2 regions of the Cryptobacterium curtum DSM 15641 genome follow, and region 2 is predicted to be linked to the other one. Evidence: predicted binding sites of a transcription regulator. Region 2 holds the regulator's gene; the other holds the start of a gene.

Region 1 (3,424 bases), 600 kb from region 2:
TGTGGGGTGCATCCCCATGATGTCGCAAGCATTCTCGATTCTCAGGGCGTAGCTATTCGCGCTGGCCATCATTGCGCGCAGCCCCTTCTTCGCTGGATGGGTGTTGAAAGTTGCTGCCGCGCTTCAGTGGCTCTTTATAACGATCAGTCTGACATCGATGCATTGGTGTCAGGTATTGCAAAGGTGCGGGAGATATTCCATGGCGCTTAATGATATTTATACAGCGGCTCTTATGGAGCATAATGCTCACCCGGATTACAAGTATCAAATGGACGACCCCACGATGTCTCATCAGGGGATTAACCCGAGTTGTGGCGATGACATTACGCTGTCGCTTAAGATTGAAAATGGGGTTGTAGAAGAAGCTGCATTTGTGGGAAGTGGCTGTGCTGTTAGCCAAGCTTCGGCCGATATTATGGCTGACCTGATTACCGATGAAACGGTTGAGAATGCCCGGCATCTCTGTGATATTTTCCTTCGCATGATTGTGGGTAATGCTACCGATGCAGAACTTGAAGAACTCGGCGAGGCGGCTCAGCTGAAAAGCATTGCTTTGATGCCCGCACGCGTAAAGTGTGCTGAACTTGGTTGGCGTACTGCACTCACCATGCTTGATCAGAGCATTTCTGCTGCGCAGGATGCGCAGAACGGATAGGAAGACGAGACGCATAACTGCATAACCACGCACAGGTGCACAAACCTATAGGGCGCGAGCTTGATCTTTGATCGATATTTAGCCTTCTGCTTAGCCGCAACTTGTAGACGCACAAGATCTATAGGGTGCGGACTGCATAACTTCTTCGAAGAGACCATTTTTCACCACACTGTTTCTTTCTACCAGGTGAGAGAATGCTATATTAAGAAATGGGCAGACGGATACTGCGTTTTACGTGGCTATCAAAGTGTGAGCAACGATAGGGGAAGCTATGGATAAGCATCGTCAAGCTCGTCCGGTTATGTCGGAATCGCACGAGGATTATCTTGAATCAATCGTTCGCCTTGGGGGAACCGATAAAACGCCGGTTCGCTCTGTTGATGTGGCGACCGACCTTGGTGTGTCAAAGGCGTCAGTCAGTAAGGCCGTATCGAGTCTGAAGGCAGCAGGAATGCTTGACCAGCCCTATTATGGCGATATTACGTTAACGTCAGTTGGCTATGAATATGGGCGCAAAGTGCTGGATCACCATATGCTCCTATTCGGCTTTTTACACGATATCTTGGGTATCGATGAAGAAACCGCTGATACTGAAGCATGCCTGATCGAGCACGATATCAGCGACGCTTCCTACGAGAAGTGGATTGCCTACATTAAAGGACTTGAGTCTAAATAGCAGGCGGCTTGTCGAGGCGCATTCTCGACCCTGCTAGAAATGTGCTAACAATACGCCACAATTCTGTCTACTGAGTTGGTATTTTTTCAGCTGTTGATATGGTATGATTCGAACAGATGTTTGTATTATTAACTGAGTGGTTGGGGAACTATGGAATCGCGTATTGTCATGGGAATTGATCCCGGCCTTGCTCATACAGGATGGGGCATTGTGAATCAAACGGGTTTACGCCTGTCCTGCGAGGCATACGGTTGTATTGTTACCACGGCTGCGCAGCCGCTTTCGTCGCGCCTGAACAAGATTTACGAACAAATAGGGGCCGTTATTAACCATTATCGTCCAGCTTGTGTTGGCATCGAAACAATATGGTTTGGCAACAATGTAACCAGCGCCTTTGCAACCGGGCAAGCACGTGGTGCCGCGTTAGTTGCTTGTGCGCAAGGCAAAATTCAGGTGGGGGAATATACGCCGAGTGCTATTAAAATGGCAGTTGTTGGTACAGGTTCAGCCGATAAGCATCAAGTACAGTACATGGTGGCGCAAATTCTTGGTTTAGCAACTGAACCACAGCCCGACCATGCGGCTGACGCCTTGGCAGCTGCTATTTGCTACACCACACATGAAGGCGTGTGTACTCCCGTAACTCCTATATCGATGAAAGGGCCGATATCGTGATAGCCTCACTGAAAGGAACTTTAGTAGCACGGGAGGCAGACGGTATAGTTCTTGACGTCGGTGGTGTCGGATTTTCCGTCGGCATGTCAACCCAATCTCTCTCGCGGCTCCCTTCGGTTGGTGTTACCGTGCAGATTCATACCTATTTGCAGGTGCGCGAAGATGCACTCACGCTGTTTGGGTTTACATCGGTAAAAGAAAAAGCCCTTTTCGAAAAACTCCTCAGCGTTTCAGGTATCGGTCCAAAAGTTGCGTTATCAGCGCTTTCGTCATTTACTCCCGATGCATTGACGTCTGCTATCATGACCAACGATGTAACAGGGGTATCGCGCATTCCCGGCATTGGAAAAAAGACGGCACAGCGCATTATTCTTGAACTACAAGGTTCGCTTGATGTTGCCGAGCAGACATCTGATCAAATGGCAGTACCGAGTGATACACAACTACATCATCGGGCTCTCGATGATCTGCTTGCTTTAGGATTTTCATCGACAGAAGCTGAGTTGGCACTCAAAGGGGCGCCAAAAGATGCGACAGAAGCATCGCTTGTTCAATATGCGCTGAAACGATTGGGGGAATAAGTGTCCGACGGCATACGCATCGAAGGGACTATATTCGACGCATCGTCGGCATCAGAGGGGGGGCAGACGATGATCTCTCCGGATAACCAGCACCAACGTATTGCCTCGGTGGAGTTAACCGAAGACGATCTTGCTCTTGATAGAAGTTTGCGTCCTCGTATGCTTGAGGACTATCTTGGTCAAACGAAAATTAAAGATAGCCTTCGTATTCTTATCAAGGCTGCTCAACAGCGTGAGGATGTTGTCGATCATATCTTGTTTTCGGGTCCTCCGGGTTTAGGCAAGACTACCCTTGCAACGGTGGTAGCCAACGAAATGGGTGCTCACATCAAAACAACCAGCGGGCCAGCAATTGCACGGACGGGCGATCTTGCTGCTATTCTCACAAATCTGGAAGATGGCGACGTTCTTTTTATTGATGAAATTCATCGAATGAATCGAATGGTGGAAGAAGTCCTGTATCCAGCGCTTGAGGACTATGCGCTCGATATTGTTGTTGGTAAGGGCCCTGCTGCCCGTTCTATCAGGCTCGATCTGCCGAAGTTTACTCTTATCGGTGCCACTACACGCACCGGTCTGCTTACCGGTCCTTTGCGTGATCGTTTTGGCATTGCCTTCCGCTTGAACTATTACACACCTGAAGAGCTTTCTGCCATTGTTGTTCGTTCGGCAGAAATTCTCGAGGTGTCTATAGATGCTGAAGGGGCTCTTGAGATTGCTCGCCGGAGCCGAGGGACACCACGTTTAGCAAATCGTCTCTTGAAGCGTGTCCGTGATTGGGCGCAAGTCAAAGGAAATGGCAGTATCGATGAAGACTGTGCCGCTGAAGCATTGAGC
Region 2 (3,424 bases):
CAGTTCAACGTGCAAAATTATTTCTACGCTATCTCGCTGTCTGGTGTTGTTTAAGCCATGACCACTGCTTATTGGAACGCCTTCGGATTTCAAAGGCTACTGTTTTCATCTATACACTCAGAGAACCGGTTTTGTTCTACAAAGACACGTATAAGCCAATATCGGTTCATAAAACAGCGGATATGGCGCAGATTAACGTAATTAATGGATTAAAAATAGCTTTTGAACTGGTTATACGCATTCTAAGCCGTTTTAAGGCCTACTTTTACACTTTTATGATACTCAGTTAGTCTAATTGAGGCCACTACTACCAAATCCACCCGTCCCGCGTTCAGTTTCATCGAGTTCGTCTGTCTCGATAATTGTTGGAGACTCAACTTTCATGATAACCAACTGAGCGATGCGATCTCCAACCTGTATGTTAATTGGTGTATGAGGATCAAGATTGATAGCGATACACTTCAGTTCACCACGATAGCCGCTATCAATAAGTCCGGGCGTATTAACTAGTGACAAACCATGTTTAATGGCGGATCCACTTCGTGGAAGAACAAAACCGGCATACCCATGAGGTATTGCAACAGCAAGTCCTGTTGGGATAAGAGCTCGTTCGAATGGTTGAAGTGTAAGCGGAGCTGAAGCGCGCAAATCGATACCAGCATCACCGGCATACGCAGCATGCGGTATAACAGCTTCGGCCGTTAACTTTTTAATCGGCAAAGGGATTTGAGTGGTATCCATAAACTAGAGACCTTTCAAGGCTTTAGCAAACTCATCGACCGTTTTGAAATCTTTATACACGCTTGCAAATCTGATGTAAGCAACCTCATCAAGATCAGCAAGACGCGCAAGAACCATATCGCCAAGTTCTTTTGACTGGATTTCAGTGCGATTGCTGTTACGCAATTCTGCTTCGAGGTCATCAACAAGATCATTTACCTGTTCAGGGGCAATATGACGCTTCGCGCAAGCAATATACACACCATGAAGAATTTTATCGCGATGATATACCTCAGATGAGCCATCGGACTTCAAAACGATAAGGGGATTTTCACCGAGCCGTTCGTAGGTAGTAAAACGACGACCACATGAAAGGCATTCGCGACGACGGCGTATAGAAGCCCCATCCTCTGAAGGTCGAGAATCAACTACTTTTGAATCAGTGTTTCCACATGAAGGGCAACGCATGTCAGTCCTCTCGGTTTGTGAGACGGCATGCATTATAACATCACGTTTATGCGAGCTGATACAACTGGTTAGATATGATTTGCTGTACTTAGAGAATAGCAATCAGTGCACCAGCGGCAATAAGAACATAGACCGCAGCGGCACCAACATTTGTGAACAATGACGGTTTTTCACGATAGCCATAGCCACTTAAATCATGCTTCTTAATATCGGCGGCGATATCGCTTGTCCGAACGAAGTCAACAGCCTGATAAAAAAGACGCTGGGTGGTATCGATAAAGCGCATAACTTTGCTGTATAAAATGTCAGATATGGCTGGTTCATACAACTGTTCTGCTTGCGCAAATGTGCGCTGTGCCTGGGCGAAATCGATAACGGATACCGTCGGTGCTTTATGAGCAGCAACCAGTGCTGAGGAACCCATCACTCGGTAGTCACGCTGTGATCCGTTCATTTTCGCTCCTTCTGACTTGATAAGAACTTCTGTTCGTGTATACTCTAAATCGAACAAAAGTTCTTGTCAATGAAAAATCAAACATTTGTTCGTAAAAAGGAAATGAACATGAACGATCTGACAAAACGCCAGCAACAGGTACTTTCTTGCATTGAAGAATTTATTGAAGAAAAGGGATACGGTCCAACCGTGCGCGAGGTCTGCAATAAATTAGGCCTGCGCTCCCCTTCTACCGTTCATGTGCATCTTCGTGCTCTCGAAGAAAAGGGGCTTATTAATCGTGATCCGCTGAAATCGCGCTCTATTACCCTCACAGGTGCTGCTGCGGAATCTATGGGACAACCTTCTGCGCTGGTCGACACCCCCTACAACGTTGTTACGTTGCCCTTAGTGGGCGATGTAGCTGCAGGAGAACCGATACTAGCTGAAGAAAACATTACCGATCATATTTCACTTCCAACGGAAATTGTCGGCGATGCTGCTTCATTTCTTCTTTCCGTTCACGGCGAATCAATGATTGAAGCCGGTATCAATGACGGCGATTATCTTGTAGTAAAGGAACAACCCACCGCAGTAAATGGCGAAATTGTTGTTGCACTTATCGATGACGGCGCCACCGTTAAACGCTTCTATCGCGAGGCAGACCATATACGGCTTCAGCCTGAAAATTCATCGATGGAACCGATTATTGTTCGGGATTGCACGATTGTCGGCAAGGTTGTGGCACTCTTCAGACCGATACGCTAAGCGAGCCCCTACCCTACAAGTTTTCAAGAAAATAGATACAAGACGCGTATCCAACTAGTGCCCCATCAAAAGGGTGTATTTACGTGCAATACAAAGTTAAATTGATACCCGTATTCCTCAGGGAAAGAATGGGTATCTCCTTTTGCTGCATCGATTATTTATTTGGTAGACAAACCACAGCATAGAACAACTTTTCAGATGCCTACATAGCATATGAAACGTTCCTTTATCGAAAGTGAACATCTCTATACCGTACAGATAGCAAGTGCCTGGGCAAGTATGTCTGACACAGCTCTATTAGTACCATCAATCCAATGAATGCGCGTGTCTTTGCGAAACCAGGTGCGTTGCCGTTTGGCATATTGCTTTGTCGCTGTTTTAATCTTTTCAATAGCCTCATCAAGCGTACAGAGTCCATCAAGAAAGGCCACTATTTCTTTATAGCCAATTGCCTGAGGAGCAGTAATACCACTGCGAAAACCGGCATCAAGCAGCCCAGACACCTCATCAACAAGACCTGCTTCTATCATCGTATCGACCCGCTGATCAATGCGCTGTCGCAGAACATCAGGATCAATAGCAATACCAATATGGGTTGCTGTATAAAATTCATCAATGGTTGCAAGTTTTTGCCGCTGATACGCATACGACGTACCCTGATCAAGCAATTCAAATGCGCGGATAACGCGCTTTGTATCATGTGGATGAATGACCCGCGCCGAATCGGGATCGCGCACAAAAAGACGTTGCCACAATGCTTGACTGCCTTCTGCCTGCCATAGCGCCAGATACGTATCACGTATTGGATTATTAACTTGCTCACCCGCGGGAAAGGTATAGTTATCAATAACGGCACGAATATAAAAACCAGTCCCACCACACAGTACACAGGGGCGATTTTCTTGCGCAAGTTCATCGATAATGGACCGGCCATAGGTCTGAAATATAGCAGCTGAAAACGGCTCACCAGGATCAACAAGGTCAAATCCATAATGATCAACAACACGTTCGGCTGGCGGTAACTTTCCTGTTCCA

Evidence for each region. The regulator LexA, encoded in region 2, represses DNA repair genes until DNA is damaged. The targets are predictions, from matches to a motif close to CNAACANNTGTTNG.
Region 1: ruvC (crossover junction endodeoxyribonuclease RuvC) is a predicted target of LexA. The motif match lies at 1,441-1,454, and genes of this name have one in related genera.

Annotation. Positions count from the first base shown of each region.
Region 1 covers NC_013170.1:1,452,179-1,455,602, reverse strand. The annotation lists gene CCUR_RS06405 (aminotransferase class V-fold PLP-dependent enzyme) at 1-210, shown strand, start outside; gene sufU (Fe-S cluster assembly sulfur transfer protein SufU) at 200-655, shown strand; gene CCUR_RS06395 (metal-dependent transcriptional regulator) at 927-1,331, shown strand; gene ruvC (crossover junction endodeoxyribonuclease RuvC) at 1,482-2,006, shown strand; gene ruvA (Holliday junction branch migration protein RuvA) at 2,003-2,587, shown strand; gene ruvB (Holliday junction branch migration DNA helicase RuvB) at 2,657-3,424, shown strand, end outside.
Region 2 covers NC_013170.1:851,721-855,144, forward strand. The annotation lists gene dut (dUTP diphosphatase) at 292-741, opposite strand; gene nrdR (transcriptional regulator NrdR) at 745-1,188, opposite strand; gene CCUR_RS03670 (hypothetical protein) at 1,277-1,642, opposite strand; gene lexA (transcriptional repressor LexA) at 1,751-2,389, shown strand; gene miaA (tRNA (adenosine(37)-N6)-dimethylallyltransferase MiaA) at 2,635-3,424, opposite strand, start outside.